Regions from separate parts of the Caproiciproducens galactitolivorans genome, predicted to be linked through region 2. Evidence: a T-box and tRNA genes for the amino acid it is inferred to sense, from the RefSeq annotation. Region 2 holds a T-box; the other holds one or more tRNA genes.
The links. A T-box is a leader RNA that pairs with one kind of tRNA and senses whether it is charged. The one in region 2 lies ahead of tyrS (tyrosine--tRNA ligase), so its partner is inferred to be a tRNA-Tyr.
Positions count from the first base shown of each region.

Region 1 (15,455 bases), on a different contig from region 2:
GAATCCCCTTTTTCAAGGAGGGAGAACCGGAAATTGAATTACGATGAAAACACAAGTGATTACGATTTTGAAAACCGGATGGTTGCGCCGGAGTACGTTCCCGAGGACGCCGAGGTTGAAAACCCTCTGCGCCCGAAGGTGCTTTCAGAATATATCGGGCAGCAAAAGGTGAAGGAAAACCTTGCGATCTTTATTGAAGCGGCAAAGCAGCGGAAAGAATCGCTGGATCACGTGCTGCTTTACGGCCCGCCGGGACTGGGAAAGACCACTCTTGCGGGGATTATCGCAAACGAGCTGAATGTGAACCTTCGCATTACGTCCGGACCTGCAATTGAAAAGCCGGGGGATCTGGCTGCCTTGTTAACGAACCTGAACCCGGGCGATGTTCTGTTTATCGACGAAGTGCACCGCCTGTCGCGGAGCGTGGAGGAAATCCTTTACCCTGCGATGGAGGACTACGCACTAGATATTATTACTGGGAAGGGGCAGATGGCGGCTTCTTATCATCTGCCGCTTCCAAAGTTTACGCTGGTCGGTGCGACCACCCGCGCCGGGCAGCTTTCCGCGCCTTTGCGCGACCGCTTCGGCGTTGTGCTCCGGCTTGAGATGTATTCCCCGCAGGAGCTGGCGCAGATTGTTACCCGGAGCGCAAGTATTCTGGATATCCCTATTGAACCGGACGGCGCTCTAGAAATTGCTTCGCGTTCGCGCGGCACGCCGCGTATTGCCAACCGGCTTTTGAAGCGCGTGCGCGATTTTGCACAGGTTATCAGCGGCGGCGTCATTACGTATGAGTCCGCGAAAGAGGGCTTGGACCGGTTGGAGATTGACGAAATCGGCCTGGATGCGAACGACCGGCGCATGCTGAACGCGCTGATTAAATTTTACAAGGGCGGCCCGGTCGGGCTGGAAACCCTTGCGGCTGCGATCGGCGAAGAAGCTGTTACCCTTGAGGATATCTACGAACCCTATCTGATGCAAATTGGATTTTTAAACCGGACCCCGCGCGGCCGATGTGCCACGCAAGCGGCGTATCTGCATTTGGGGTTAACCCCGGCTTCCTGTGAGGATGGTCAGCAGAAGCTGTTCTAATCCATAGAAAATACTGGTTCCCGGCGGCGGAAAAAGTTGCCGCTTTCAAATTTATATTTATCAATAATGGGAGTTGTTCATAGTATGGGAAGACTTTTTGGTACAGACGGCGTCAGAGGAATTGCAAACAGCGAGCTGACCTGCGAAATGGCGATGAACATCGGCCGCGCGGCCGCTATGGTGCTGACCGATAACAACCGCCGCCACCCCAAGATCCTGATCGGAAAGGATACGCGCCTTTCTTCCGATATGTTGGAAAGCGCCATAACCGCGGGGCTTTGCTCCGTCGGCGCAAATGTTGTGCAGCTCGGCGTTGTCCCAACCCCGGCGGTCGCTTATCTGGTTGGAAAATACAAGGCGGACGCGGGCGTAATGTTAACCGCCAGCCATAACCCCTGTGAATTTAACGGGATTAAAATTTTCAGTGGCGACGGCTACAAGCTTCCGGACGCGCTGGAGGAGCAGATCGAAGCGATCGTGCTCGACCATGCGCAGAAGCCGGCCTGCCCGATCGGCGGCGATATCGGTAGCGTGTCGGTGGCGGAGAATACCGTGCGCGATTATGTAGATCATATTAAAAGTACCGTCCCCTTTGCGCTGGACGGCATGAAAATCGGCATTGATTGCGCAAACGGTTCCGCAAGCCGTACGGCGGAACTGCTGTTTACCGAGCTGGGCGCCGAATGCCATATGCTGGCGAACCAGCCGAACGGAGTAAATGTGAATGAAAACTGCGGCTCCACCCATATCGAAAGCCTGATGACCTTTGTAAAGGAAAATCATCTGGACGCGGGCGTTGCGTTTGACGGTGACGCGGATCGCTGCCTTGCGGTCGATGAAAAGGGCCAGCTGGTGGACGGCGATTATCTGATGGCAATCTGTGCCGCGGATCTGAAAAGCCGCGGCAAGCTGAATAAAAACACCGTGGTCGGCACAATCATGACAAATATGGGCTTTAACCGCTTTTGCGACGACAACGGCTTGAAATTTTCCGCCACAAAGGTCGGCGACCGTTACGTGCTGGAGGAAATGCTTCTCGAAGGCTACAACTTTGGCGGCGAACAGAGCGGGCATATCATCTTCCTTGATTTTGCGACAACGGGCGACGGAGAATTGACCGCCGCGCAACTTTTGAGCATCGTACACCGCAGGGGGGCGAAGCTTTCGAGCCTTGCCACCCTGATGACGCGCTACCCGCAGGTTATGGTCAATGTAGGCGTCAGCGCGGAGGGCAAGCTTCGTTTCTATACTGATGATAAGGTAAAGGAATCGATCGATAAAGCAAAGAAGAAGCTGGGCGAAAACGGCCGCGTCGTCGTGCGCCCCTCCGGAACGGAACCGCTGCTCCGCGTTATGATCGAGGGCGAGGATCCGGATTATATTAGTGCGCTGGCGAATTCCGTAGCCGACGTGATTCGGGAAAGACTGGCGTAATAAGGCGGAATCAAAGAAAAAGTAGGTATCAAATTGAGAACTGCAAACTGGAAGGATTATGAACTGATCGACACATCCGCGGGCGAAAGGCTGGAACGGTGGGGAAATGTCATCCTCATCCGGCCCGACCCGCAGATTATCTGGAATACGCCGAAGGACGACCCGCTGTGGCGCGGGGCAAACGCCCGGTACAACCGCTCGTCCACCGGTGGCGGAAGCTGGCAGGAAATGAAAAAAGTACCGCCAATGTGGAAAATCCAGTACGGCGAGCTGACGTTCCAGCTCAAGACCATGGGCTTTAAGCATACGGGCATTTTTCCGGAGCAGGCCGTGAACTGGGATTTTGTAATGAAGAAAATCCAAAGCGCCAACCGTCCGGTAAAAGTACTGAACTTGTTCGGCTACACCGGTGCGGCAACCCTTGCCTGCTTAAAGGCGGGGGCGTCGGTCTGCCATGTGGACGCGTCCAAAGGAATGGTTGCCTGGGCGAAGGAGAACGCCGCCGCTTCCGGCCTTTCCGACTGCCCTGTGCGCTGGCTGGTTGACGACTGCGTTAAATTTGTGCAGAGGGAGCACCGGCGAGGAAATACGTACGACGGCATTATTATGGATCCGCCCTCCTACGGGCGCGGCCCGAACGGCGAAGTGTGGAAGCTGGAGGAACAGCTTTACTCGCTGGTGGAGCTATGCGTTCCGATCCTTTCGGAACATCCGCTGTTCTTCCTTTTAAACTCCTATACGACGGGGCTGTCCCCGGCGGTTATGGAATACCTTCTGGGCGTGCTGATTCAGAAAAAATTCGGAGGCCGGATTTCGTCGGACGAAATCGGACTGCCGGTTACCCGGAGCGGGCTGGTTCTTCCCTGCGGAAGCACCGCGATCTGGGAGAGCCGATAAACGAGAAACAGGTAGGATTTGGAATGGATTATATCAATGCGGAAAATATCACTTTCAGCTATGACGAACCGGAAGCCGCCGAGCGCCACGAGGTGCTCCGCGGCGTTTCGCTGGGAATCCGCAAGGGCGAATTCGTAGCGCTTTTAGGGCATAACGGTTCGGGAAAATCCACAATCGCGAAAACCTTTAACGCCATGCTGTTGCCGAGCGGCGGAAAGGTATATGTTGATAAAATGGATACGCAGGACGAAAGTGTCCTTTATGAAATCCGCCGCCGCGTCGGCCTTGTGTTACAGAATCCGGACAATCAGCTTGTTGCGAGCGTGGTTGAGGAGGACGTGGCCTTTGGGCCCGAAAACCTGGGCGTTCCTCCGGAGGAAATCCGCCGCAGGGTGGACGAAGCCTTGAAAGCGGTGGAAATGTACGATTTCCGGCTGAACGCGCCGTACAAGCTGTCCGGCGGCCAGAAACAGCGTATTGCCATCGCGGGCATCATCGCCATGCAGCCGGACTGCATCGTGCTGGACGAGCCTACCGCCATGCTTGACCCGCGCGGGCGTACGGAAGTTCTAGACACGCTCCACAAGCTGAACAGGGAAAAAGGAATTACCATTGTTTTAATTACGCATTATATGGACGAGGCCGTACAGGCCGGCCGGGTTATCGTGATGGACAGCGGCCGCATCCTCACAGAAGGATCCCCCCAAGAGGTGTTTTCACAGGTGGAACTGCTGAAAAAGCATCAGATGGATGTACCGCAGGTAACGGAACTGGCTTATCGTTTAAAGGCGGTCGGATTTGATTTGCCGGGTTGTCCGCTGACGATTGAGGAATGTGTCGCGGCGCTGGAACCGCTTTTAAAGAAAGCTACAGTAGGAGAAGCTTATGGCGATCATTGAAACAAAGAATTTAACCTATACCTACGGACAGGGAACGCCGTTCCAGAAAACTGCGGTTGAAAATATAAATATCGCAATTAAGCAAGGTGAGTTTATCGGCGTTATCGGGCATACCGGTTCGGGAAAATCCACTTTGATTCAACAGTTGAACGGCCTTCTGCGCCCGACAAGCGGTACGGTGCTCCTGAACGGGAAAGACATCTGGGAGGATCCGAAGAAAATCCGCAGCGTACGTTTCAAGGTGGGGATGGTGTTCCAGTACCCGGAGCATCAGCTCTTTGAAGAAACCGTACTGAAGGATATTGCGTTCGGTCCGGGAAACATGGGGCTGGGCAAGGACGAAATTCTGAAACGGGCGCGCGCGGCCGCCGAATTTGTCGGGCTAAAAGAGGAACTGCTTGAAAAAAGCCCGTTTGAGCTTTCGGGCGGGGAGAAGCGCCGCGTGGCGATCGCCGGCGTGATTGCCATGGACCCGGATGTCCTGATTCTGGACGAGCCCACGGCGGGGCTTGACCCGCGCGGCCGTGACGTGCTGTTAAGCCAGATTGTCACCTATCATAAAACGCGGCACAATACGATCCTGCTGGTATCCCACAGCATGGAAGATATCGCCCGCACAGCGGATCGCGTGCTTGTGATGAATGCCGGCCATGCGGCGATGTTTGATACAACTGAAAACGTGTTCGCGTGCGACCGGGAGCTGGAAAAAATGGGGCTTCGCGTACCGCAGATAACAAAAATCATGGCGGTACTGAAGGCGAAGGGGTACCCGGTGGGAACCGCCCTGACGGTCGAGCAGGCTTTAAAAGAATTGATACCGCTTTTGGGAAAGGGGAACCGGAACCATGATTAGGGATATTACGCTCGGTCAATATATTCCGGGAAAATCTTTTATTCACCGCCTTGACCCGCGTGTGAAAATTATTATTACCTTTGTTTATATTGTATTTATTTTTGTCGCTTCAAACTTCGAAGGGCTGCTGACGATGTCGGTGCTGATTCTCGGTATTCTTCTCTTGTCTGGCGTACCGCTCAGCCAGTATTTCAAGAGCTTGAAAGCGATTTTATTCGTTGTGATCTTTACTTCCGTCCTGAACCTGTTTTACGGGAGCGGAAACGTGCTGTGGAGCTGGGGGGGTATCCAGATTACCTCAGGCGGGGTGGCCAACGCGGTCTTTGTTACCATCCGCATCATCAGCCTGATTCTGTTTAGCTCCGTCCTGACGTTTACCACGTCCCCGACCGAGCTAACCGACGCGCTGGAGCGGATTATGAAGCCGCTGAAGTTGCTGCACGTCAAGGTGCATGAAATCGCCATGATGATGACGATTGCGCTGCGCTTTGTACCCACCCTTCTGGAAGAAACCGATAAAATCATGAGTGCGCAGAAGGCAAGGGGCGCCGACATGGAAAGCGGCGGGCTCATGCAGCGCATCCGGGCGCTCATCCCGATTTTGATTCCGCTTTTCGTTTCGTCGTTCCGGCGGGCATATGACCTTGCCATGGCCATGGAATGCCGGTGTTACCACGGCGGCGAGGGCCGAACCAAAATGAAGGTGCTGCATGCAACGTCGTTGGACGCGGTGGCGGTTGTTGTTTCAATGGTTGTCTGTGCGGCGGTTGTTGCCTGCAACCTGTATTTTCCGGCGGTTCTGCATTAATTTATGGTTTATTTAAGATCTGTTCAAATACTGGAACAGTTTTTTCGGTAGAATGGCGTTCTGGACAAAATTTCAGAGAGGAGCGGTGTTATGCGGAACCTTCTGCTGACCATTTGTTACGACGGCTCGGGCTATCACGGCTGGCAGATCCAGCAGAACGCCGTTTCCGTTCAGCAGGTATTTCAGGAAGCCCTTGTCCGGGTGCTTCATGAAAAACCGGATATTAAGGGCTGCAGCCGTACGGATTCGTTCGTGCATGCCCGGGAATACTGCGTCAGCCTTAAAACAGAGCATACCATTCCCTGCGCGCGGCTTTTGGGCGCGCTGAACCATTTCCTTCCCGAGGATATCGCGGTGCTGGACTGCCGGGAGGTTTCGCCCGACTTTCACGCGCGTTATTCCTGCATCGGCAAGGAATATGTTTACCAAATCTGGAACAATCCTGTACGCAACCCCTTTTTGAATCACCGTGCGCTGCATTACTGGTATGCGCTTGACTTGGACAAGCTTAACAAAGCCGCTGCCCACTTTTTGGGGGCGCATGATTTCAGCTCGTTCTGCACAATGGACGCGCGTGAACGCGGGAATTTTGTCCGTACGATTACGAAAGCGGAGTGTGCGCGGGAAGGCGACATGGTTACCTTTACGGTAGCTGCCGACGGTTTTCTTTACAATATGGTCCGTATAATGGTGGGAACCCTTCTGCGTGTGGCGCAGGGCAAGCTTCAGCCGGAGGATATCCCCCGGATTATCGAAGCCAAAGACCGCAAAGCAGCCGGGCCGACCGCGCCGCCCTGCGGCCTGTATTTAAATCATGTTTATTATGAGGATGTGAAGTGAGCATGGGCGACGCGGGACGGCGTTACGATACAGTTGAGATAGACACAGCCAAACATCTTCCTCAGAAAGAAAGGCGGAAAAGGAACCGGCGCAGCCACCGGGAGCCCCGTATTCCGCGCTGGGTCTATAAAATCATTGTCATCCTGATTCTTTGCGTAGTTTCGATGCTCGTTTGGTTTAACCGAAGTAATCTGACCCCTGAAAATGTGCTGGACTGGGTGCACGACAGCGTTGTCGGTATGGGCATCGGGGACGGGTTTCCGTCGAAAATCGTGGGCAATTCTGTTGCCGTTGGGAATTTTAAATCTGTAAACAAGGAAATCTATGTTCTCAGCGATACCGCGCTGACTGTGCTGAATTCCACGGCGAAAGCAGTCAGCAGCCGGCAGCACAGTTATTCACAGCCCGTGATGAAGGTGAGCGGGAACCGTATTTTAATTTATAATCTCGGCGGAAAGGGATATCAGCTGGAAAGCCAGAGCGGCACACTTGTGAAAAGTACGGCACAGAAGAATATTCTGGCGGGGGCGCTTGCGGGAAATGGGCGCTACGCGTTGGTTACGGAAGCGGACGGCTACCTAGGCTGCTTGACGGCCTACAATACAAAAAACAAGGCAATGTTCCGCTATTGGTTTTCCGATTATTACCCGGCCGCCGTTGCGCTGAACTACGACGGGACGAAAGCCGCGGTTGCCGCCGTGGGCACCAAGGACGGTGGGATGAACTCCGCGGTATACCTTTTCGACTTTAACGAGAATAAGACGGTTACGCCTGTCGCCGCATATGCGGAAAATATGATGCTCGATATTTCATGGAGCGATAAAGACACCGTTTCTGCTGTCGGCGACCGGTTGACTTCGGTCATTGATGCTGGCAGCCGTACAAAAACAGATTATGATTATCAAGGGATGCAGTTAAAGGCATATTGTATGGATAGCGGCCGGACGGCCTTGGGACTTTCTGCTTTCGGAAACACCCAAAGCGGAAGACTGGTCGTGCTGAACGCTTCTGGCAGCGTAACGGCAAACAATACGCTTGAACAGGATCCGGTGTCGGTGTCCCTTTACGGTGATACTGCGGCGGCTCTTTCACAGGGGAAAGTGCGGTTTTACTCCGCCTCAACGGGTAGACCGGCCGGAAGCTGTGCCGCCGGAAGTGACGCGAGGGCGATTTCCCTGCATAACGAAACTTCAGTCTATATTCTGGGAGTATCCGAGATTCGTTACGCCAGCGCAAAATGAGTCCTTGTGCTTAATTCTGATTTGTGCTATATTAATTTGAAACAATGCATTTGGAGGAAAAGATGGGCGCCGTATTGGATATTTTGCTTTGCATGATAGCCCTTTGCTCGGTTGTATCGGGTTTTCGAATAGGACTGGTGCGCTCTCTGGCAGAATTGGTCGGCTATTTTTTTGCAATTGCCGCCTCTTTTGCGCTGTCGGATTATGTTACCGCGGTGGTCTGCGGGTATTTGAATAAACAGCAGGCGGTAACTCCGCTTGACCGCACATTTGTTAAGGTGATATCAATACTTGTTGTTTTCATTGTCCTTCAGATTCTGGTGCAAATGGCGGCCCGGGCACTTGACACAGTGTGCAGGCTTCCGGTGCTCCACGCAATAAATTCTCTGCTTGGTGGTGTTTTCGGCCTTTGCAAGGGCGTTTTGCTTGTGCTGGTGCTTTGTGCGCTTTTACGCTTTGTGCTTCCGTTTATTTCGGCGAAATTCCCGCAGATTCATGAAAAGGATATCAGCCAGTCAAGTATTTACAAGTATGCGGATACGATAAATCCGGTATATTTGCTGTATCAGGCGGAAATTTAGAATGAGGTTAATGTGAATGAAAAACAGGAATAAGAATATTAATATACCAAACGGGCTGTCGGTTTTGCGCATTCTGCTTATCATTCCATTTGTCTATTATTTTATGCGCGATGAGCTGATACCCGCAGGTGTCGTATTAATTTTATCCGGACTTTCGGATATGTTCGATGGCCTGATTGCCCGCAAATTCAATCAGTTTACGGAATTGGGGCAGATGCTGGATCCGCTTTCCGATAAGCTGACGCAGGGAGCGGTTGCGGTCTGTCTGGCGATTGAACAGCCGGTTCTTATTCCGTTACTGGGAATCTTCGTCGTAAAAGAGATTTTAATGGTGTTTGCGGCGTGCCTTCTGATTAAAAAGAAAAAAAGGCCCACCGGTTCCAAATGGTACGGGAAGGTTGCAACGGTTCTATTTTATATTTCCTTTGCTGTTATTGTCGCGATGAAGGGGATCTGGCACATGGAAAATATGACCGTTACCGTTTCCTTGCTGTCGATTACAGCCGCATTTATGATATACGCATTTATCCAGTACTTTAAAATTTTTCAGTCGATCCTTCATTCCGACGATCCGAAGGACGCGATTGATTTCAACGAGGTAATGGATAAAAAAGCATTCCGCAAATAACTGACCTATCGATATATTTTTTGAAAGAGAAGAAGTGAGTTATTCCTATGATGTGTTCGAGATGCCACAAAAGGCCGGCGGTTGTTTTTATTTCGCCGACAGTAAACTCCAGGGAAAGCCAGGGGCTTTGCCTTGTATGCGCAAAAGAGCTCGGAATTAAACCCGTAAACGACCTGATGGAAAAAATGGGGATTACCGAGGAGCAGATGGAAGCGATGGAATCGGAGCTGAACGAACTGATGGCTTCCAACCCGAATGACGAGGACGATGGCAGCAGCGATGGATTCATTCCAGGGGGCGCTGCGACTTTTCCATTCTTGCAGAATATTTTTTCCACCGGCGGAAATACGCCTGAAAAGGTACAGGACAATGAAACAGAAAAAAGGGAAAAGAAAGACAAGCGCAAGACAAAGCGCAAGCACCTGACCGCTTACTGCACCAATCTGACCGCGAAAGCGAAAGCCGGCGAAATTGACAATATCATCGGGCGCGAGAAAGAAATTTCCCGCGTGATTCAGATTTTAAGCCGCCGTACAAAAAACAACCCCTGCCTGATCGGCGAGCCGGGTGTCGGTAAAACCGCGGTGGCGGAAGGCCTTGCCCTGCGGATTGCGAACGGGATGGTTCCCGCAAGGCTGATGAAGAAGGAAATCCACCTGCTCGATTTGACCGCTCTGGTAGCCGGGACACAGTTCCGCGGTCAGTTTGAAAGCCGGATTAAAGGGCTGGTTGATGAGGTAAAGGCCGAGGGCAATATTATCCTCTTTATCGATGAAGTACACAACCTTGTCGGTACGGGCGACGCGGAAGGCTCTATGAACGCCGCCAACATTCTGAAACCCGCGCTTTCGAGAGGGGAAATTCAAGTCATCGGTGCAACTACTTTTGTTGAGTACCGGAAATATATTGAAAAGGACGCGGCTCTGGAACGGCGTTTCCAGCCGGTAACCATTGCCGAACCATCCATTGAAGAGACAGTCGACGTGCTGATGGGGATCAAATCCTATTATGAAGCGTACCACCGCGTGCACGTGTCGGAGCAAATTGCGCGCAAGGCGGTTATCCTTTCCGAACGATATATTAACGACCGTTTTCTCCCCGACAAGGCAATTGATCTTCTCGACGAATCCTGTGCCTGTGCCGCCCTGCGCAATATTTCGATGGCGGATTACGACGCAGCGAACTTCGAGCTGGAAAAGTTGCGGGAAGAGGAAGAGGAATTGACCGCGGAGGATGTGCAGCCGGATTACGAAAAATTGGCCGTCATCCGTACGGACATTTCCCGCCTTGAAGAAAAAACAAAGGAACTGGCCCCCAAAGCGCTTGGCGCAGAGGTGGAGGAAAGGGATATCGCCCGGGTGATTGAGCTTTGGACGGGTATTCCTGCCAGTAAGATACAGGAAAATGAGCTGAAAAAGCTTTCCGATCTTGAGGATGTCCTCAATTCCAAGGTTATCGGCCAGCAGGAAGCCGTTAAGGCTGTTGCCGCGGCGATCCGCCGCAGCAGGGTGCAGATCAGCCCCCGCCGCAGGCCGGCCTCCTTTATTTTTGTAGGCCCCACAGGCATTGGAAAGACCGAATTGGTGAAAGTGCTTTCCAAAGAGCTATTTGACACGCCAGAGACGCTTATACGGCTCGATATGTCCGAATTCATGGAGAAGCATTCGGTTTCCCGGATTATCGGTTCTCCTCCGGGTTACGTCGGTTATGACGAAGCCGGGCAGGTTACCGAAAAGGTACGCCGCCGCCCGTACTCCGTCCTGCTCTTTGATGAAATCGAGAAAGCGCACCCGGATGTGATGAACATTCTGCTGCAAATACTCGATGAAGGCCATATTACCGACGCGCACGGCCGTTCCGTGAACTTTGAGAATACGGTAATTGTGATGACTTCCAACGCGGGAAGCGAGAAAAAGGAAGGGACGCTCGGATTTACCAAAAACGAATCCGATGTTACCCGTGAAAAGGCTTTGAAGGCGCTGTCGGAGTTTTTGCGCCCCGAATTTTTGAGCCGTGTGGATGAAATCATCGTATTCCGCACGCTGGATGTAAATGATTATGAGAAGATTTCCCATCTCATGCTGGATGAGTATGTGGATTCCCTGAAAGAACGCGGTATCCGTTTGGTTTATGACGACAGGGCGACCCGGTGGCTGGCGGAACATGCTTTCGGCAAAAAGAGCGGCGCCAGGGATCTTCGCAATTTAATCCGCCGCGAAGTGGAGGATCGAATCGCCTCCCTGATTGTGGAGAATTACGCAGATGCGATTACCGGCATATCGGTGACCGTGGATGATTCAAATGCAATTCGGCTGGATGTTTTAAAATAAATGAAGGAAAATTGAATTTCGTATTGACATTTGCCACTGAACTATGCTAAAATAATAGCCGTCGCTAAAATGCGAGTGTAGTTCAGTGGTAGAACTCCAGCCTTCCAAGCTGGTTGTGTGGGTTCGATTCCCATCACTCGCTCCATGGCTTTGCGCCAATAGCTCAGCTGGATAGAGCAACTGCCTTCTAAGCAGTAGGTCAGGGGTTCGAGTCCCTTTTGGCGCGCCATATGATGGTGGATGTAGCTTAGCTGGTTAAAGCGCCAGTTTGTGGCACTGGAGACCGTGGGTTCGAATCCCATCTTCCACCCCATATAAAAATTTGGCGCGGACATGCTGAGAGTTCCGCGCTTCATATTGGGCTGTAGCCAAGGGGTAAGGCAACGGACTTTGACTCCGTCATTCCGTAGGTTCAAATCCTGCCAGCCCAGCCAAAACGCCTGTCTGCGGGCTTTGTACGCGGACAGGCAAATTAATTGTTGACACCAGTATCGAAAACTGGTATAATATATAAGTTGGATATGAATCATTAGCTCAGTCGGTAGAGCACTTGACTTTTAATCAAGGTGTCCGGGGTTCGAATCCCCGATGGTTCACCAAACAAAAACAGAGAAAACCTGCATAAATGCTGAACATTTCAGTAATTTGTGTGGGTTTTCTTTTTGTCAAAATATATGCTGATTTGTGCTGATTTATCGTCGGTTACTACCGCTTTTATGGTATCTTTTCATTTGCTTTTTTCGGCTGGTTGGAAGATATAACGTTCAATATCAACAGAGCAATCGGCAGGATGTCAAGAAGGGCGAAGTCATCACCTACGACATGGTGGATTTGGATGCTTCTTCCTTGGTGTACCAGCTCAGAAAGCTGCAGGATAGATTCTTCTAATTTCCGTCCCGGCAGGCGAAAGTTTTCCGCATGCTTATAACGGATAAAGCCATCAGAGATTTTGTCAACAATATTGAAACATTTTCGCAAAAGAAGCTGAAAGAAAACGATGAAAAGTACCTCCTTAAATTAAATGGACTATCCCCCAGAAAACAGACAGTGAAAAAAGAGACCTCCTGTTGTAGAATGGAAAGTACAACAGGAGGTAATTTTATGCCCAGAAAATATACAAAATTAGAAATGTTAAGCGAGGAAGTATTCCGTCGAAAGGCATCTGGAGAAACGAACCGAGAAATACGAGAAAGCTACGGACTAACAAAATATCAAATCAAACAGTTGGTCAGCCGCCAACATTGGAAGGCGTGCTTGATTGCCAACGGGTATATACCTCTTCCTAAAGGCAGGCCACGAAAAATACCGTACCAAGTTTTCCAGTTGCGCTGAAGTTGAACAGGCAGTAGCTGAATATGTGCAATTTTACAATTATGAGCGTATTAACATGAAAAACGGCCTCACTCCGTCCGAAATACGGAGCAAGACCGCCTAAATCTGAGCTATTCTGCGACAGGGCTTTTATTTCTTTGTCTGTTCAATCGGGAACAGTCCAATAGAACTGTTGCAGGCGCATTTTTTAATTTGCTAAAACAGATGTTAAACACCTTGCGATATCATGCTTCAGACCACATTCTTGCTTTCACCATTCGCTTTTTTTTTGCCCATAAATTTTTTATATTTGCTCTGCGTTCCGCATGTTCGCGCCCCGTTTCATACATTGTGACATGTTTTCTTAAAAAGTCTTGACATTCGGTAAAGAACGTGGTATTATACATAAGCGCTGTGAAAATGCTGGCGTAGCTCAGTTGGTAGAGCAGCTGATTTGTAATCAGCAGGTCGGGGGTTCAAGTCCGTCTGCCAGCTCCAAGCGTTAAAAGGAGTTTTGGAAACAAAACTCCATATATGGAGGAGTTCCCGAGTGGCCAAAGGGGGCAGACTGTAAATCTGTTGCTTTATAGCTTCGATGGTCCGAATCCATCCTCCTCCACCAGATGAAAACCCGCATGGTCTAATAACCATGCGGGTTTTGCTATGCGCTGAAAGATTGAAATAATATCCGATACGAAGGAGAATCCAAGGTATGAAAATGATTACCGGAAAAGTACTGTCACTCATTCTCACTTACACTATGCTGTTCGCTATGATACAGGCTCATGGGCGATTCCATTCTGCTTGATACCACAGCTACACCATGCCGATCAACGGCAATTATGAAATCGGTTGGCGGCGGAACCCCGGGGAACTTCGGTAAAAGTTTATTCCACCAATCCCAATATTGCGAGCGTGACAAAGCAGGCAAACGGAAATTATAAAATAACCGGCAGAAAAAATGGTACGGTTTACATTATGTATGACGTGTATGACAGCAAGAACAAGTTGCTCACCCATGTGTCCGTCCGTCTTGATGTAAAAACCGGAATCCGTCTGGGCGGCGACTCTACAAGGCAGTTTGGGGTGTTCTAAAGGACAATTTAAATTTCTTTTCAATCTTCAAATTTCACCCAATTCACAAAATATGGATTGGGTGAAATTGTTTCTGCATAATTGCTGTAGCAAATCCGCATCGCCAAATGGACGGAGGGTTTGCTTATCCGGCATGTTTCGAATCCCATTTGCAAAAACCGTTTTGTAGATAGATTAAGAAACAACATAAAAATAATATATAATGACATATTTATCTGATTAAACAGTACATATAATTTTATAATAGAGACAAATTTTTCTGTAAACAGCTAATATTTTTGTGCGGCTTTATTGTGCTGGAGGTGCTGATATGCAAATCGAGCGGAAGGAGATCATAAAAAGACTAAATGCACAGATACAGGTGAATGGGCATATTATCGGGGTGGCTGCAGGCAGCGGCATGACTACTAAGTGCAGCGTACTGGGTGGCGCAGACCTCATTCTCGCACTAAGTGCAGGCCGCTTTCGGCAAACCGGCCGTGCTTCGTTGGCCAGTTACCTTTGTTATTCGAACAGCAATTGGGTTGTTATGGATTTCGCTTCCAGGGAGCTTATGCCGCTCATGCCAAAGACTCCCATCCTTTTTGGCATCAATGCCACCGACCCAAATATCAATTTGGAAAATTACATAACACAAATCAAGAACGCTGGTTTCGATGGAATAAACAATTGGCCTACTATAGGACTCATCGACGGGCAATTTCGTGAAGCGCTGGAAGAAGAAGGTCTCTCTTACTCTCTCGAGATAGAAGCCATCAAGCTTGCCCACAAGCAGGACATGTTTACGCTGGCCTTCGTTTTCGATGTAGTGCAGGCAGAGCAAATGTTAGAAGCGGGCGCAGACGTGATCTGTGTCCATTTAGGACTCACAGCCGGCGGTATTTTGGGCGCGAAAAAGGTTCAATCCTTAGACAGGAGCAGAGTGCTGGCGCAGCAAGTGTTCGATGTCTGCGACAGAATAAACCCAAGTGTTGTAAAAATGGTCTATGGCGGCCCAATTAAGTCTCCCTTGGATGCAAAATATATTTATGACAATACCGAATGTCAAGGATTCATCGGCGGTTCTTCCTTCGAACGTATTCCCGCGGAAAAAGCTATTATAAATACCACAAAATCCTTCAAATATTCGGAGAACACCAAAGAAGAGGACAGTCTCATTAAGGCCCTTGCCGGTCAGGCTTACGATTACGACTATGTGGAATTTATTAAGGATTACATTAAAAATAATTACGGGAAGCCGATCTGTTTAAGCGAGTTGGCTTTAGCCACCCATATCTCGATTCCGTATCTCAGCGCTAAGTTTAAAAAAACAGTAGGCTGTAGTTTTACAGAGTATTTAATCCGTTACAGAATGAATAAAGCTTGCGAGTTTCTTAAGGAAAAAGGAACGCCTGTCAGCAAAATTGCCGAACTGGTCGGATATCCTGACTACATACAATTTTCCAA
Region 1 is NZ_JAJUFJ010000018.1:2,839-18,293, forward strand. Features, by position in the region: gene ruvB (Holliday junction branch migration DNA helicase RuvB) at 79-1,092, shown strand; gene glmM (phosphoglucosamine mutase) at 1,177-2,526, shown strand; gene P9B68_RS11165 (class I SAM-dependent methyltransferase) at 2,560-3,423, shown strand; gene P9B68_RS11170 (energy-coupling factor transporter ATPase) at 3,447-4,322, shown strand; gene P9B68_RS11175 (energy-coupling factor transporter ATPase) at 4,309-5,175, shown strand; gene P9B68_RS11180 (energy-coupling factor transporter transmembrane component T family protein) at 5,168-5,983, shown strand; gene truA (tRNA pseudouridine(38-40) synthase TruA) at 6,074-6,823, shown strand; gene P9B68_RS11190 (DUF5711 family protein) at 6,826-8,064, shown strand; gene P9B68_RS11195 (CvpA family protein) at 8,127-8,645, shown strand; gene P9B68_RS11200 (CDP-alcohol phosphatidyltransferase family protein) at 8,662-9,273, shown strand; gene P9B68_RS11205 (ATP-dependent Clp protease ATP-binding subunit) at 9,321-11,603, shown strand; tRNA gene P9B68_RS11210 (tRNA-Gly) at 11,675-11,748, shown strand; tRNA gene P9B68_RS11215 (tRNA-Arg) at 11,756-11,832, shown strand; tRNA gene P9B68_RS11220 (tRNA-His) at 11,840-11,916, shown strand; tRNA gene P9B68_RS11225 (tRNA-Gln) at 11,962-12,037, shown strand; tRNA gene P9B68_RS11230 (tRNA-Lys) at 12,127-12,202, shown strand; gene P9B68_RS11235 (hypothetical protein) at 12,522-12,935, shown strand; gene P9B68_RS11750 (hypothetical protein) at 12,961-13,038, shown strand; tRNA gene P9B68_RS11240 (tRNA-Thr) at 13,337-13,412, shown strand; tRNA gene P9B68_RS11245 (tRNA-Tyr) at 13,451-13,536, shown strand; gene P9B68_RS11250 (hypothetical protein) at 13,767-14,009, shown strand; gene P9B68_RS11255 (phosphoenolpyruvate hydrolase family protein) at 14,320-15,455, shown strand, end outside.
Region 1: it has a tRNA-Tyr gene. The T-box ahead of tyrS (tyrosine--tRNA ligase) is inferred to sense a tRNA for this amino acid. The anticodon was not compared.

Region 2 (15,455 bases):
AACATATAAAGAAGCAGTCGGCGATCATTGGTTGATGGCAACCCCCATGCCGAAGTCCATGGAAAACATGGTGATTTTGAACGCGGAGGAAGACGTGGAAAAGGTTGCGTCCTTAGTTGACTTTGTCTTCTGTGCCGTCAATATGAAAAAAGAGGAAATCAAATCGCTGGAGGAAGCTTACGCAAAAGCAGAGTGCCCGGTTATGTCGAACAACAGCGCACACCGCATGACGCCCGACGTACCGATGATTATCCCCGAAATTAACGCCGACCACATAGCTGTTATTGACGCTCAGCGCAAAAGGCTGGGAACAAAACGCGGCTTCATCGCCGTAAAATCAAACTGCTCGTTGCAAAGCTATGTTCCTGCAATCCACCCATTAATGGATCGAAATGTTACCAAAGTACTTGCCTGTACCTATCAAGCGATTTCCGGTGCAGGAAAAACCTTCCAGACATGGCCGGAAAGCGTGGATAACGTGATTCCCTTTATCGGCGGTGAAGAAGGAAAATCTGAAAATGAGCCGCTCAAAATCTGGGGCCACGTGGAAAACGGCGTAATTGTAAACGCCTCTTCCCCCTGCATTACCTCACAGTGCCTGCGCGTGCCGGTTTCCGACGGACACACGGCTGCGGTGTTTGTTTCCTTCAACAAAAAGCTGGAAATGGAAGAAATTATTTCAAGATGGGAAAATTACAAGGGTGTTCCGCAAGAGCTTCAGCTTCCAAGCGCGCCAAAGCAGTTCCTACATTATTTCCGCGAGGAGGACCGTCCGCAATCCAAGCTTGACCGCAACCTGGAAAACGGCATGGCTGTTTCCATCGGGCGGCTGCGTCCGGACACGCAATACGACATCAAGTTCGTATGCCTCTCCCATAATACGCTGCGTGGAGCGGCGGGTGGCGCTGTTTTAATGGCGGAGCTTCTTTGCGCAAAGGGCTATCTTGATTAAACAATCCTTGCAAATATTAACAATCCTTGCGAATTTGGAGGTTATTTCATGAAAAAACTGATATTTGAGGGATCCGGTGTCGCGCTGGTCACGCCAATGAAGGACGACGGTTCCGTAGATTACGAAGTATTGGATGAATTGATTGAATTTCACATTGCAAACGGAACGGACGCAATCATTGCTTGCGGTACAACAGGAGAATGTGCGGTTCTAAGCCATGACGAGCATTGCGATGTTGTAAAGTTCATTATCGATAAGGTAAATAAAAGGATTCCGGTTATCGCAAGCTCCGGCAGCAATGATACCCGTTATGCGCTTGAGCTTTCCCGCTCTATGCAGGAGCTTGGCGCGGATGGGCTTCTGATGGTTACTCCTTATTACAACAAAACGTCTCAGGCTGGGCTTGTAAAGCATTACACTTATATTGCAGACCGGGTTGATCTTCCGATCATTGTTTACAACGTTCCGTCGCGCACCGGTTGCAATATCAAACCGGAAACCTATCTGGAGCTTTCCAAGCATCCTAATATCAACGCGACCAAAGAGGCCAACGGGGACATTTCCTCCGTCGCGCGCACAATTGCCCTTTGCGAGGACAATTTGCATGTTTACTCCGGAAACGACGACCAGACATTGCCGATGCTGGCTTTAGGTGGTAAGGGGGTCATTTCCGTGCTGGCAAATATCCTTCCCGGCGTTATGCACAAACTGTGCGCCGACTATTTCGCGGGCAATATTGCTTCCAGCCGCGACGCTTTTCTGAAGAATATCGAACTGATGCAGGCCATGTTTATGGATGTGAACCCGATTCCGGTAAAGGCGGCTATGAAGATACTCGGATTTAAGAGCGGCGACTGCCGTTTGCCGTTAACAGTTATGAGCGATGAGGCGCTTTTGAAACTGACCGCGATCATGAAAAAATATAATTTGGTAAAATAAAACACCTGTTCGGAGGAACGTTAAAATGACAAGGATAATTGTCGGCGGATGCAATGGGAAAATGGGCCGCGAAGTCGCTTCCTGCGCGGCCCAGCGAGATGATTGCGAAATCGTCGGCGGAATAGATATAAATACAGAAGTAAAACATGATTTTCCGGTATTCGCAAAACCAGCGGATATTAACGTGGATGTGGACGTAATTATTGATTTTTCAAATCCGGCGCTCCTGTCCTCTCTTCTCCAATTTGCACAGATTCACAAAACGCCGCTCGTCCTGTGTACAACCGGCTATAACAACGCACAGGTGGAAGCGCTGAAACGTGTGTCCGCAGAGGTTCCTGTATTCTATTCAGGCAATATGTCGCTCGGAGTGAATTTGCTCATTGAACTTTCCAAAATGGTAGCGAAAGCTTTGGGGGGCCGGTTTGATATTGAAATCGTTGAAAAACACCATAACCAGAAAATCGACGCCCCGAGCGGTACCGCGTTAATGATTGCCGATGGGATTTCCTCCGTTTTAAAAGAAAACACGCATTATATGTACGACCGGCATTCACAGCGCAAAAAGAGGGATCCCTCGGAAATCGGGATTCATTCCATCCGCGGAGGAACGATTGTCGGTGAACACGAAGTGATTTTTGCCGGGGATCAGGAGATTATCACACTATCGCATTCGGCCCAATCCAAGGGCATTTTTGCGGCGGGCGCGGTCAACGCAGCCGTTTATTTGGTCGGTAAGCCCGCAGGACTTTATAATATGTCTGATTTACTGAAAAAGGAGGGTTCCTCATGAATTTAGAGCCGGTTATTACCACCGTCAATGACATTACACTAGTCACCCTGCAGAATTGCCCGTCGGAATTTTCCTTTATAGCGGATTTGTTCCAAAAAATTTCGGACTGCGGCGTAAATGTGGATATGATTTCGCTTGCCCCGACACAAGGAGCGTTCACATCCATTTCCTTTACGATTTCCGATAATGACTTGGATAAAATCCTGTCTTTTACATCCAATTTGCGCGATACTTCCAATATTAAAACGATTGTAAGCAGCGGTAACTGTAAAATATCCGTTTATGATCAGAAAATGAAGGAAACCCCCGGCGTGGCCGCGAAGGTGTTCGATGCTGCCGCAAAAATCGATACGGATATTCGCTTGATTACAACGTCTGAGGTGGATATTTCCCTGCTGATTACCGCAGCAGATTTTGACCAGACTCTTCATGAAATAGAAAAGGCCATGCATATTACTAAATAAAAACAGCCTGCAAAATGCAGGCTGTTTTTATTAGGAAAAGTAAACACCCAACGGAAACAAGTAGACGGCAAACAGAACGGCAAAAAGGAGTAGTATAAACGCAAAAGCCCCCGAAAGCTCCAGAAACTGTATCCGGCGGTAACTGCCGTTTTTCAGAAAACGGTACCAAACAATGCATAAGAGGGTTCCCGCTGCGGACAGGAGCAAACCGGTCTTAAAACCAGTCGGAAGATAGGAAAGAACAATCTGGTTCTCCCCTTTTTGCAGCTTCACAGCCATCCAAGAACCCAACACACGCTGAATTTCCGTATTTTTATGATTTACCTCCGCAGTAAAACCGGCATCGTCGGTAATCGGCAGAAAAAGCCAGGAATGATCGTCGTTTGCGGTTGCAGTTCCGACAATTTGATTCCCGTATTGCTTCAGTTGTGCCGCCGTGGTTCTGCCGACCGCCTGTTTTAACACATCGTCCTTTAATCCGGAAAGGCCAAAGGACTTCGCGTCAACTTCTTTTAATACTTCGATTACCACTTCCACCATTTCATCTTGGAAGGTTCCGAGCGCCAAAAGGCCATTGTTCGGCTGACTGGGGTAATTTTCCTCAACCAGCTTCCCGTTTACAAAAACATTGAAGCTAGAATTGATATGCTCAATCAAATTATTGGAAAGCTTGTCGAAGCAGTCAAAATATAAGGTTTGTTTCTCTTTGACCGGAATGCGGTAAATCAGCATGCCGGCCTTACTGTTGTCCTGAAATGTCAGGCTGTATCGATTCTTATTGTATTGATATTCGATGTTCGTTTTGACCGACGGTTGGTAATTTACAAAAAGCTTTTCATTGGTATGAAAAACGGATTGGAAAATTGTTTGCTGAAGGTTCAGCCGGGAAGTGTCGGGCAATTTTTTCAGGGTTTCTATTGAATTGGAATCCATTACAAATCCAACCGGGAGCGTCATCTCATTTTTTACGATTACGTACTTATCATTTTCATACACGATGTCACTCATCCCCTGTAAATCGATAGGTTGAAAAATCGTGTATTTATTTCCTAAAATCGCATCCGTCAGCTTTGTTCCCCCGTTTGAATTTACTTCCATCCAATAAGAGGAGTAGCCCAGCTTTTTCATCGTATACAGGAAGCTTTCGTTTGTCAGCGATGTATAATGGCTTAGTGTATTATACCCTATCCCGCCGACAAGATTAACGTCAAAGTACTTTTTCTCTGTTTTTACGCGGTAAAGTGTGTCATCCTGAATTTTGCCGTCCAGATCAATAACCGGCAGGGCGTTTCTTTCGCTGTGTGCGGCGGAGGCGATATAAACGCTGGAATGAAAAACCGCTTCAAGCAGCACAAGCATGCAAAGCAACACGGAAAAGGCCATCTTGCTGATCTGCCGGTAACGGTAAAGAAGGAGCAGGACGAGGTATGCGAGCGCCGCCGTAAGGAAAAATGCGAGCAGCAAGCGCAGGCTTTCACTATTCCCCCATAGGGTTCTAGTATAAACCGTGACCGTGTGATAATCCTTGTAAAGGATCAGACATTCCGCGATAAATACGGCCGCGACCGCCAGCATGGCGCCAAACAAGGGAAGCATGCGGCTATGGGAAAAACGGATATCCTCATTGATACCGGATATAACGGCAGCAAGCAGGATCAGACCGAAAAAAACGGTTATATATCCGTAACGCACAGGAAAGGCCTGATAGTTGCCCGTATGCCACATTTTATTGATCGGTTCAATAAAGACAGGAGTCATCATAAGCAGGAAAATATAAAAGGAGAAAGCCGCAGTTTCCGTCTGCTTCTTTACAAACAGAAGATACATTACTACCGCTGAAAACACGGCGCTTGTGCAAAGGATTACCACCAGAGTTGTGTCGAACCGGGTAAAGAAGGTTCCCACGCGGAGGCTGGTAAACAAATTCTCTGTCCTTGCAGATTGAACATACTGCATCAAAGCCGGAAGCCAGACGACAGCCGTAAGCAGCGCAACCAGCAGCGTGGAAATTTCAAACAGCAGCAGGATTTTTCTGCTGCGCTCCCGCGGTGCAAAAAAATAGATATATAGGCCAAAGGCGAGCACGAGAAAAATCGTGACCATATAACTCAAATAAAAATTAACCGTCAGCATGGCGGTATAGGAGAAAATGTAAAGCCCTACCCTTTCCTTCTGGATCAGCCTGTCCAGCCCGATTAAAAGAATCGGGAACAGATACATCATATCGAGCCATACGTGATTCTGGTAATAGAACATTGTATACCCGCAGAATGCATACATGACCGATAAGGCCGTGCTCTGCATCGGCGTGAGGTTTTTAAAACGGTACCTGAAAAAGATTTCCGCAGTAAGCGCGCATGTCATCATTTTCAAGAGGACAAGAATATTGACAAATTGGTAAATGCTTGCCTTGTCGACCAAAGCCACCAAAAATGTGAAAGGGCTGGAAATAAAAAAGAGAAAAACGCACCAGAAGTTCATGCCCCCGCAATTTTGCATGTTCAGGAACATATTTGCTTTGCCGGCTAAAATATCCTTAAAATCCAATAAAAACGGAATTACCTGCTGGTTCATATCGCACCAAGAAAGGGAATTCATTCCAAAGGGATACATCTGGCAAACACAAAATACGGACAGCATTAGAAGCATTACCGCTGCGGGCGCGGCCAGATAGTCGCATTTTCTCTTCATTCTGTGTTTTCCTCCGTACAATCAATACTCTTATTATAAGGAAAAAATTACATAAAATCAATCAAAAGGCCCGCACCTGGTTCCAGGCGCGGACCTGCTTCTTTTTTACTTGGATTCGAAATCAGTCAACCAGATTTACTTTATGAAAGATTTTCTTGCCTTTTTTAATAATAATATATTTCTTTTCAAAATCCTTGGAAGTCAATTTTGCTGTTGTTTCGGAAACTTTTTCATTATCTATAGAAATACCGCCCTGCGTAATCAGGCGTCTCCCCTCTCCCTTTGACGGAGCAAGCTTTGTTTTTACCAGAAGATCCAGAACACCGATTTCGCCATTTGTAAAATCTGCGGCGGTAAGATCGGTGGAAGGCATGTTATCCGTATTCTCACCGGAGCCGAACAGCGCGCGCGCGCCTTCCTGCGCCTTGTTCGCTTCTTCTTCGCCGTGAATCAGCTTGGTAACTTCATAGGCTAAGATTTCCTTCGCTTTATTCAGTTCACCGCCCTGCAGCTTTGCAAGCTCATTGATTTGTGACAGCGGCAGGAAAGTGAGGATTTTCAGGCACTTGATCACATCGGCGTCCCCGATATTGCGCCAGTACTGGTAAAAGTCGAACGGCGATGTCTTTTCTGGATCGAGCCAAACCGCACCCTTTTCCGTTTTGCCCATCTTTTTGCCTTCGCTGGTAGTCAAAAGGGTAAAGGTCATGCCGTAAACTTCCTTGCCTTCCTTACGGCGGAGAAGCTCCACGCCGCCTATAATGTTACTCCACTGATCGTCCCCGCCGAGCTCCAACTGGCAGTTGTATCTGTGGTTCAATTCCAGGAAATCATAGCTCTGCATAATCATATAGTTCAGTTCAAAGAAAGAAAGGCCTCTTTCCATGCGCTGTTTGTAGCATTCTGCGGCAAGCATGCGGTTTACGGAGAAATGCACGCCAATATCGCGTAAGAATTCGATATAATTCAAATTCAACAGCCAGTCTCCGTTGTTTGCCATAATTGCTTTGCCATCGGAAAAATCGATCAGTCGGGACATCTGCTTTTGGAAACATTCGATATTATGGTCGATTTCCTCTTTTGTCAGCATTTTTCGCATATCGGATTTTCCGGACGGGTCGCCGATCATGCCGGTTCCGCCGCCGAACAAGGCAATCGGCGTATGCCCAGCGCGCTGCATATGGGCCATGACCATTATCTGCACGAAATGGCCGACATGAAGGCTGTCCGCCGTCGGGTCAAAACCGATGTAAAAGGTCGTTTTGTGATTGTCAAGAAGATCCCGAATTTTCTCCTCGTCCGTCATTTGGGCAATTAAGCCCCTCTCTCTGAGCTCTTCAAATACTCCCATGTTTTTTCCTCCATTTTTCTTCAGGGGGTAAAAAAACACCCCCTGCTTATTTGCAGAGGGCGGAAATAACCGCGGTACCACCTCAGTTCGCCGCAGCTTCACAGATGCGGCCTCACGGGTACAAATAATACCCACGCGCTTGTAACGTGCGCTATCACGGCCGGACCTAATGGATACCGTTCAGCCCGGCAGCTCCGGGATGTATTTCGTCCGATTGACGCTCCTGCTTACACCACCCGCAGGCTCTCTTTGCCGTTTGGTCGGAGTACTTCTTCCCTTCATCGCTGTTAATATGCATTATATCGAATCAAATTGCTTCTGTCAAGCCTCATTCCTGTTTCTGCGCCATTTCAAGCATTTCTTCGGCATTCTGCAGCAGAAGCGGCGTAATCTGAGAGCCGCCCATTATCCGTGCCAATTCCTGCTTTCTGCCTTCAAAATCCAATTCCGTTACATTGGTAAAGGTTTTATTATCCTTCACATGCTTTTTAATGAGATATTGTGTATTTGCCAAAGCGGCGATCTGAGGCAAATGCGTAACACAGATCACCTGACGGTTTCTGGAAACCTCGCGGAGCTTCAGCCCAACCTTTTGGGCGGCACTTCCGCTGACGCCAGTATCCACTTCGTCGAAAATCAGTGTATCAATATCGTCTTTATCGGCCAAAACCGTTTTAATTGCAAGCATAATACGCGACAGTTCGCCGCCGGAGGCAATTTTTGCAATCGGCTTTGCGGGTTCGCCCGGATTTGTCGATATTAAAAACTGCAGCTTGTCGCAGCCAAGAGAATTCAGTTCGCAGCGTTCCTGTTCCACCTTAAAATCAATGTTCGGCATATCAAGGAAGCACAATTCCTTTTTTACTTTCATAACAAAAGCATCCGCAGTCTTTTTACGGCAGGCCGAAATTTCCTCCGCATATTTTTCGGCCTGTGCTTTCCTTTCGTTATATTTCTTTGTCAATTGAGCCGTTCTTTCATCGGAAAGCTGAATATCCTCCAACTGCTTTTTGGAATTTTCAAGGAATGCAAGCATTTCCTCAACGGTACTGCCGTATTTCAACCCCAGCCGGTACAGAACATCCAGTCTTGTTTCTATTCTGTCAAGTTCACCCGGGTCATATTCCAGTCCGTCCGTTAGATTTCGGATTTCGTCGCCGCAGTCTTCCAGCTCATATTGAATATTCGTGATTCTTTCCGTCAGCTCATGGAGTTCCGGATAATATCGTTCCGCTTCGGCCAGAGCGCCCGCCGCGGCGGAAACAGCGGCCAAAGCACCTTCACTATTTTCATCCCCATGCAGAGCGGCTTTTGCAGTATTGACCGAGTCCACAATCTTCTCCATATTCAAATATCTGGTCCGCGTCTGGTTCAGCTCCTCCTGCTCCCCGGCGCGCAGGTCGGCGGCTTCCAGTTCCTGTATTTGGTAAGCTAATAAGTCTATTTGCCTTGCTTTCTGCGCTTCATCCATTTGAGTGGAGTCCAGTTTCTTTTTGATTTCATTCATGGCTTCAAAAGCATCCTGATAGCTTTGGATGAGATCTTCCGGCACGCCCATCCGGTCAATATAGTGGATATGTAAATCGGGAGAAAGCAAATCGTAGCTTTCGTGCTGACCATGGATATTGATTAGAAACGGTCCGATTGCCTTTAAAACCGATACGGTTGCCGGGCGGCTGTTTATGCGGCAGACGGCTTTGCCGTCCATATGGAGTTCACGCTGGATCATGACGCTCCCGTCTTCCTCCGGCGCATACCCAAGCTCGTTCATCTGTCGTACTGCCTGTTCCCCTATATTCAAAAAAATCGCGGTGACATTGGCGGAATGAGCGCCGGTACGGATTAATTCGCGCGACGTTCTCACGCCAAGTATAGCGTTAATGGAATCGATCACAATGGATTTGCCCGCGCCGGTTTCACCCGTTAAGACATTCAATCCTTCATGAAAATCAATTCCGGTTTTTTCAATCACTGCAATATTTTCAATATAAAGCTGAGACAACATGCAATCACCCAACCATTTTTTTCAATTCGGCTACCATTTGCTGTGCCTGTTCTTCATTTTTTACAGCAATAAAGATTGTATCATCGCCCGCAAGAGTACCGATAATGTTCGGCAAGTGCATGGAGTCGATTGCCACGCAGACAGCCTGTGCCATACCGGTTAAGCACTTAACAATAACCATGTTACCGGCGAAATTAATCTGTACCGCAGAATCGGACAAAAGGGAATACAGCTTCGTGGGATAGTCCCTTGTATTCTCCTGCCCTACGGAATATTTATATTTCCCATCCGGGGACAATGTTTTAATCAGCCTTAATTCTTTTATATCGCGGGAGACCGTAGCCTGAGTTACTTCAAACCCATTCTCCCGCAGGCGTCGCAACAGTTCTTCCTGCGTATCAATCGTATAGGCATTGATCAGCTCAAGAATCTTTGCGTGTCGTCGTGCTTTCAAATCAAATTCTCCTTTCTGTTAATTTTTTATTAACAACCTCATAGAAATTGTTATCCTTTAATTTTATAATACCTGCCGAACGCTCGGAACGGCAAAAATCAATTTTTTGGTTATCCTCTATCTGAATAAAAGTGTCCCCGTCAATGGTAAGAAAAATCTCGCTGTTATAGTTGGAAGTAGCCGTAACGCTCAATTTTGCATCCGGACCGAAAACAACCGGTCGGGTTAACAGGGAATGAGGGCAAATCGGCGTAAGCAAAATACAGCAGATACTCGGATCGATGATCGGTCCGCCGGCGGAAAGAGAATAGGCGGTCGAGCCGGTAGGCGTCGAGACTATCAACCCGTCCGCACGGTAATTGCAAACATTCTTGCGGTTGAAATGCACGGTAAAATCCAATATTCTGGACAGCGCCCCCCGCGCGATTACCGCGTCATTTAATGCGTAATAGGTTTCTTTATGGCCGTTATTTTCAAGCCGGATTTCCAGAAGCATCCGGTTTTCGATTTCATAATCGCCATCGACCAAATCCTTCAGACTGTCCAATTCATTCGTTTCCAATTCGGCCACAAATCCGAGCCGTCCAACATTAATGCCTAAAATCGGTTTTCCCGCCACCGCCGCATGTCTGGAACAATGAATAATCGTTCCGTCGCCGCCTACGGCAATCACCACGTCGCAGTCGAACATCATTTTGTCAAAATCATCGTAAAATGTGATCCTTGAATTTGCAAAACAACTTTTCAAATTCGAACGCATAAAGACTTCCGCCCCAAATTTGTGAAGCTTATGAACGACCTCCAGTGTGTGGAGCTGAGCGTTATGTTTGCTTAAATTCGGAATGAGGGCTACTTTCAAATTAGTCACCACCACTTAATTGCTTATGCGACTCTTCCACGATCCCTTTTATATCCAATTCGACACTAGCCGGTTCGTCGGATTTTTGTAGAAAGATCAGATATTCAATATTTCCTTCCGGCCCTTTTATCGGTGAATACGTCAGCCCCAATATGGAAAAACCGTTTTCTAATACGAAATGGACGATCTTATCAATCACTTCTATATGGACGCCTTTATCCCTTACAACGCCTTTTTTGCCGACCTTTCCGCGTCCCGCCTCGAATTGCGGTTTAATCAGGCAGACCGCCTGCGCATTCTCCGCCAGCAAGGCCCTTGCTGGCGGAAGGACGAGACAAAGCGAGATGAAAGAAACATCCACGCTGAAAAAGTCCACTTTATCCGGTACCTGTTCCGTCGTGATATACCGTACATTTGTGCGTTCCAAGTTAACTACCCTGGGATCGGTCCGCAGTTTCCACGCAAGCTGCCCGTAGCCTACGTCAATCGAATATACCTTTTTCGCTCCGTTTTGCAGCATGCAATCGGTAAAGCCTCCGGTAGAAGCCCCGATGTCCATCGCAATTTTCCCCTTCAAATCAATTGGGAAAACAGACAGCGCCTTTTCCAGCTTCCAGCCGCCCCGGCTGACGTAAGGCATCTTTTCTCCGCGGATTTCCACTTTCGTATCGATTGGCAACATTGTGCCCGGCTTGTCGAATTTTTGGTTATTTACATATACATTGCCCAACATAATCATGGCTTTTGCTTTTTCCCTGCTTTCAGCAAGTCCAAGGTCCAAAAGCAGACAGTCAAGCCTTTTTTTCTCTATCAATTTTTGCACTCCGTTAGAATCATATTTACCATGCCCTTGTCGTCAAGCCCAAGCGCGTTAAGCGACTGTAGCATAGTTGCATGCGGGACAAAATTGGTAATTGCCCGCAGAAAATATTTACCTTTATATCCAAATTTATTCAGCAGGTAGCTGAAATGCTCCCCAATTCCTCCATGCTGAATTCCTTCTTCGAAGAAAAAGACCATTTCTGCGTCTGCAGCACTTGCAACTGCGCCCGGGTCAACCGGTATAATCTGGTTCAGCTTAATAATTCGAACCGAAATCCCATGCTGTTTTAAATCGGAAATTGCTTTACATACAAAGGAAAACAATCTTCCATAGGTCACAATAACCGTTTTCGCATCCTTCTCTCCGTAAGTATCGAAGGACATTCCCGTACTTTCAAAGTCGTACGGCTTAAAAAAGGGTTTTCCTCTTGGATAGCGTACAGCAGAAATCCCTTTGCAATGATAGATTGCCAGATCAAGACTCTGGTACATTTCGTCATAATACGCAGGAGAAAACACCGTTATATTCGGAATTGTGTTTAAAAAGGCTACGTCAAAAATTCCCTGATGCGTTTCCCCGTCCTCGCCCACTATGCCCGCACGGTCAATGGCAAAAGTGAGCTTCACCTTTTGTATGGCGGCGTCGTGGATAATCTGGTCATAACTGCGCTGCAAAAAGGTGGAATATACAGCAAAAACCGGGTGCATGCCCCCGGATGCGAGCCCGCCCGCAAAAGTCACCGCATGTTCTTCGGCAATCCCGGTGTCAAAAAAGCGTTCGGGAAACTGTTTTGCAAATCCAGTTAGCCCCGTCCCCATCTGCATGGCGGCCGTTATGGCACAAATGCGGCTGTCGTTTGCCGCCAAGGTGCAGAGATGGTTTCCGAATACACTGGAAAAGTTTTCGCCGGTGAATTGGGATTTCCCCGTTTTAATATCAAAACTTGCAATCCCGTGAAATGCTCCCGGATTTTGCTCCGCATAGGAATAACCTTTTCCTTTATGCGTCAGCACGTGCAAAAGCACCGGATGATCAATATTCTTTGCATTTTCCAGAACATCGATTAATTTTCCCAGATCATGTCCGTCAAAGGGGCCGTAATAGTAAAATCCCATGTCCTCAAAGATGGTGTTGTTATATAAAATCTGTTTTAATGCCATCTTCGTTTTGGAGAGAAAACGATGAATCGGTTTACCTAAATGTGGAAGACTGTCGACAGCATTCTCCACATTGCCCTTTACCCGAAAATATCCCGGTTTTGTGCGAATATGAGCCAAGTAGCGGGCAATGGAACCAACATTCCGGGATATAGACATCTTATTATCGTTTAAAATAACAATTAAATTCTTTTTAAAGCGCCCGGCATTGTTTAAGCCTTCATAGGCAAGGCCACCGGTCAGCGCGCCATCACCGATAACGGCGATCACATGACCGGGTTCGCCGGTCAGCATTTTTGCATTGGCAATGCCGAGTGCCGCAGAAATAGAAGTACTGCTGTGCCCCGCATTAAATGCATCATAAGGGCTTTCCTGGCGGTTGGGATACCCGGAAAGACCACCCTTTGTCCGGATTGTTGAAATGGCTTTTCGCCTGCCGGTCAGGATTTTATGCGTATAGGATTGATGCCCAACATCCCAAACAATTTTATCATATTCAGAATAAAACACCCGGTGCAACGCAACGGTCAATTCCACAACGCCCAGATTGGAAGCCAGATGCCCCCCGTTGTTGGAAACTGTTTTTATAATTTTTTCACGTATTTCCTTGCAGAGTTCATTTAGCTCGCTGATTGAAAAGTTTTGCAAATCTTTCGGAAAATTTATTTTTTCTAAAAGGTTGTCCATTCTAAAACCTCTTTGGACAGCACCCAAAAGCACGCTTATTTTAGCCAGTTTTGACTTTTGGCTGCTGTTACCGTGTTTTGAAGAAGCATTGCAATCGTCATCGGACCTACGCCACCTGGAACCGGTGTTATGTAGGAAGCCACTTTCTCTACATTTTCGTAATCAACGTCGCCACACAGTTTGCCGTTTTCATCACGGTCCATGCCGACGTCGATCACCGCAGCGCCGCGCTTTACCATATCTGCGGTTACAAACTTCGGTTTTCCAACCGCCGCGACAAGAATATCTGCGTTCCTGCAAATCTCCTTCAGATTTTTTGTTTTGCTGTGACAAATTGTCACCGTACCGTTATTATGAAGCAAAAGCATGGCCATCGGTTTACCGACAATATTGCTACGGCCGATTACAACGCAGTTCTTCCCTGCAATTTCAATATTCTCCGAGCGCAGAAGCTCAATAACACCCGCAGGGGTACAGGGCAGAAAATGATAATTTCCGATCATAATCCTGCCAACATTGGACGGGTGAAACGCGTCAACATCCTTGTCCGGATGAATCGCCTCCACTACTGCTTTCTCATCCAGACCATTCGGAAGGGGGGACTGAACCAGAATCCCGTGAATGTCTTTTTTCACATTCAGCTTTGCAACCAGCTCCATCAGTTCATCCTGTGAAGTGGCAGCGGGAAGCGCATATTCCTCGGAATAAATTCCAACCTGTGCACAAGCCTTTTTCTTGTTGTTGACATAAGTCCTTGATGCGGGATCATCCCCGACAATTACGACCGCAAGCCCGGGTGTAACGCCCTGTTTTTTCAGCTCTGCCACTTCAAAGGCTACCTTTGCGCGGACTTTTTCCGCAACTGCTTTTCCGTCAATCCGAATAGCCATTCTCTGCCCTCCGTTCTTCTATTTCGTATTCGTTTCCGAAGCTTCCGGAGCTTCTTTTCCTTCGTTATCCGAACCTTCCGCCGTTTCTTCCGCGAAAGGTTCCCCACCAACCGATTCATCTGAATCGGAAGGGGTTTCCGCATCTTCTGTATCCTTTTCTGCCAACTCGTCCGCGCCGCTTTCCATGCATTCCGCCGGAACTTCATCCACAATGGCGTTCAGCTCCATTACCTTTGCAGAACCGCACCCGAGAAGCGAAGTGCGGTTGCGGAAAATAATCAGCAGCACAACGCCCGCAAGAACCGTCACGGCTGCAACAACCTGCGATACTCTTAAAGGCACAACCGGCGTAATCAGGCTGTCGGTCCTCAGGCCTTCAATAAAGAAGCGGCCAACGCCATACCAGATTAAATACAGGAGAAATACCTGCCCGTCATATTTTCTAAGCTTGCGGCTGAAAATATGTAGCAGCACAAAACCAAGAATACACCACAGGGATTCATAAAGAAAACACGGATGCACTGGATTATTGGTCACCGCATATGTTCTTTCGCTGACCATTCCCCACGGAAGTTTCGTTTCAACACCAAAAGCTTCCTGGTTGACAAAGTTTCCCCAGCGCCCGATGGCCTGTCCGATTAAAAAGCCAAGCGAAGCGATATCCAAAACAGCGGGTATGCTGATTTTGCGGAGTTTCGCCATCAGGGCACCGCAGAGCATACCGCCGATAATCCCGCCGTAAATTGCCAACCCGCCTTCCCAAATGTAAAGTGCGCTGACCGGGTTCCTCAAATACTGATCGCTGGTGTCGAATATGACATAATATGCTCTGGCACCGATAATCCCTCCGATAATTCCAAGGATTACCACGTCGATTAGCTTATCCTGATCAATATTGAACTTTTTACAGCTTGCCATTGCATAGGAAAAAGCAAGTAAAAATCCTACCGCAATAATTACGCCATACCATCTAACCGAAAAAGACCCGATCGAAAAGGCAATCGGGTTAATTGTAAAATGGAAGCCTAATCCGGGAAATTGAACATGATACATATACTCCACCATTCTCCACGCGCAAAATTAAGCGTTTCTGCCAATCTCCGCGTGGGAAGTATTGGCAGAATTCCGCTAAGTTTAATCTATCGGTTTAACAATGGAAAGGACAGATGAATCCGCCCGCAACTGTGTATTCAGGCGCGCCTGGACGGAAGCAATATCTGCCTGTGAAACCGAATCAACATAATGAAACAGCTCATGGCCAGTAAAAGCAAGCGAAGCCAACGTATTTGCAATATTATCTACACTATTGAAGGAAGAGATAAGGCGCCCGTAAACTGCTTTCTTCGAACGCTCAAAGGCGACCGGGTCAATTCCCTGCGTGCGGAGCTTT
Region 2 is NZ_JAJUFJ010000001.1:200,431-215,885, forward strand. Features, by position in the region: gene asd (aspartate-semialdehyde dehydrogenase) at 1-952, shown strand, start outside; gene dapA (4-hydroxy-tetrahydrodipicolinate synthase) at 1,001-1,891, shown strand; gene dapB (4-hydroxy-tetrahydrodipicolinate reductase) at 1,917-2,684, shown strand; gene P9B68_RS00995 (ACT domain-containing protein) at 2,681-3,148, shown strand; gene P9B68_RS01000 (YfhO family protein) at 3,179-5,839, opposite strand; gene tyrS (tyrosine--tRNA ligase) at 5,961-7,190, opposite strand; T-box leader at 7,243-7,481, opposite strand; gene recN (DNA repair protein RecN) at 7,519-9,195, opposite strand; gene P9B68_RS01015 (arginine repressor) at 9,200-9,649, opposite strand; gene P9B68_RS01020 (NAD(+)/NADH kinase) at 9,651-10,523, opposite strand; gene P9B68_RS01025 (TlyA family RNA methyltransferase) at 10,510-11,322, opposite strand; gene dxs (1-deoxy-D-xylulose-5-phosphate synthase) at 11,319-13,175, opposite strand; gene folD (bifunctional methylenetetrahydrofolate dehydrogenase/methenyltetrahydrofolate cyclohydrolase FolD) at 13,211-14,065, opposite strand; gene lgt (prolipoprotein diacylglyceryl transferase) at 14,084-15,118, opposite strand; gene yfmH (EF-P 5-aminopentanol modification-associated protein YfmH) at 15,200-15,455, opposite strand, start outside.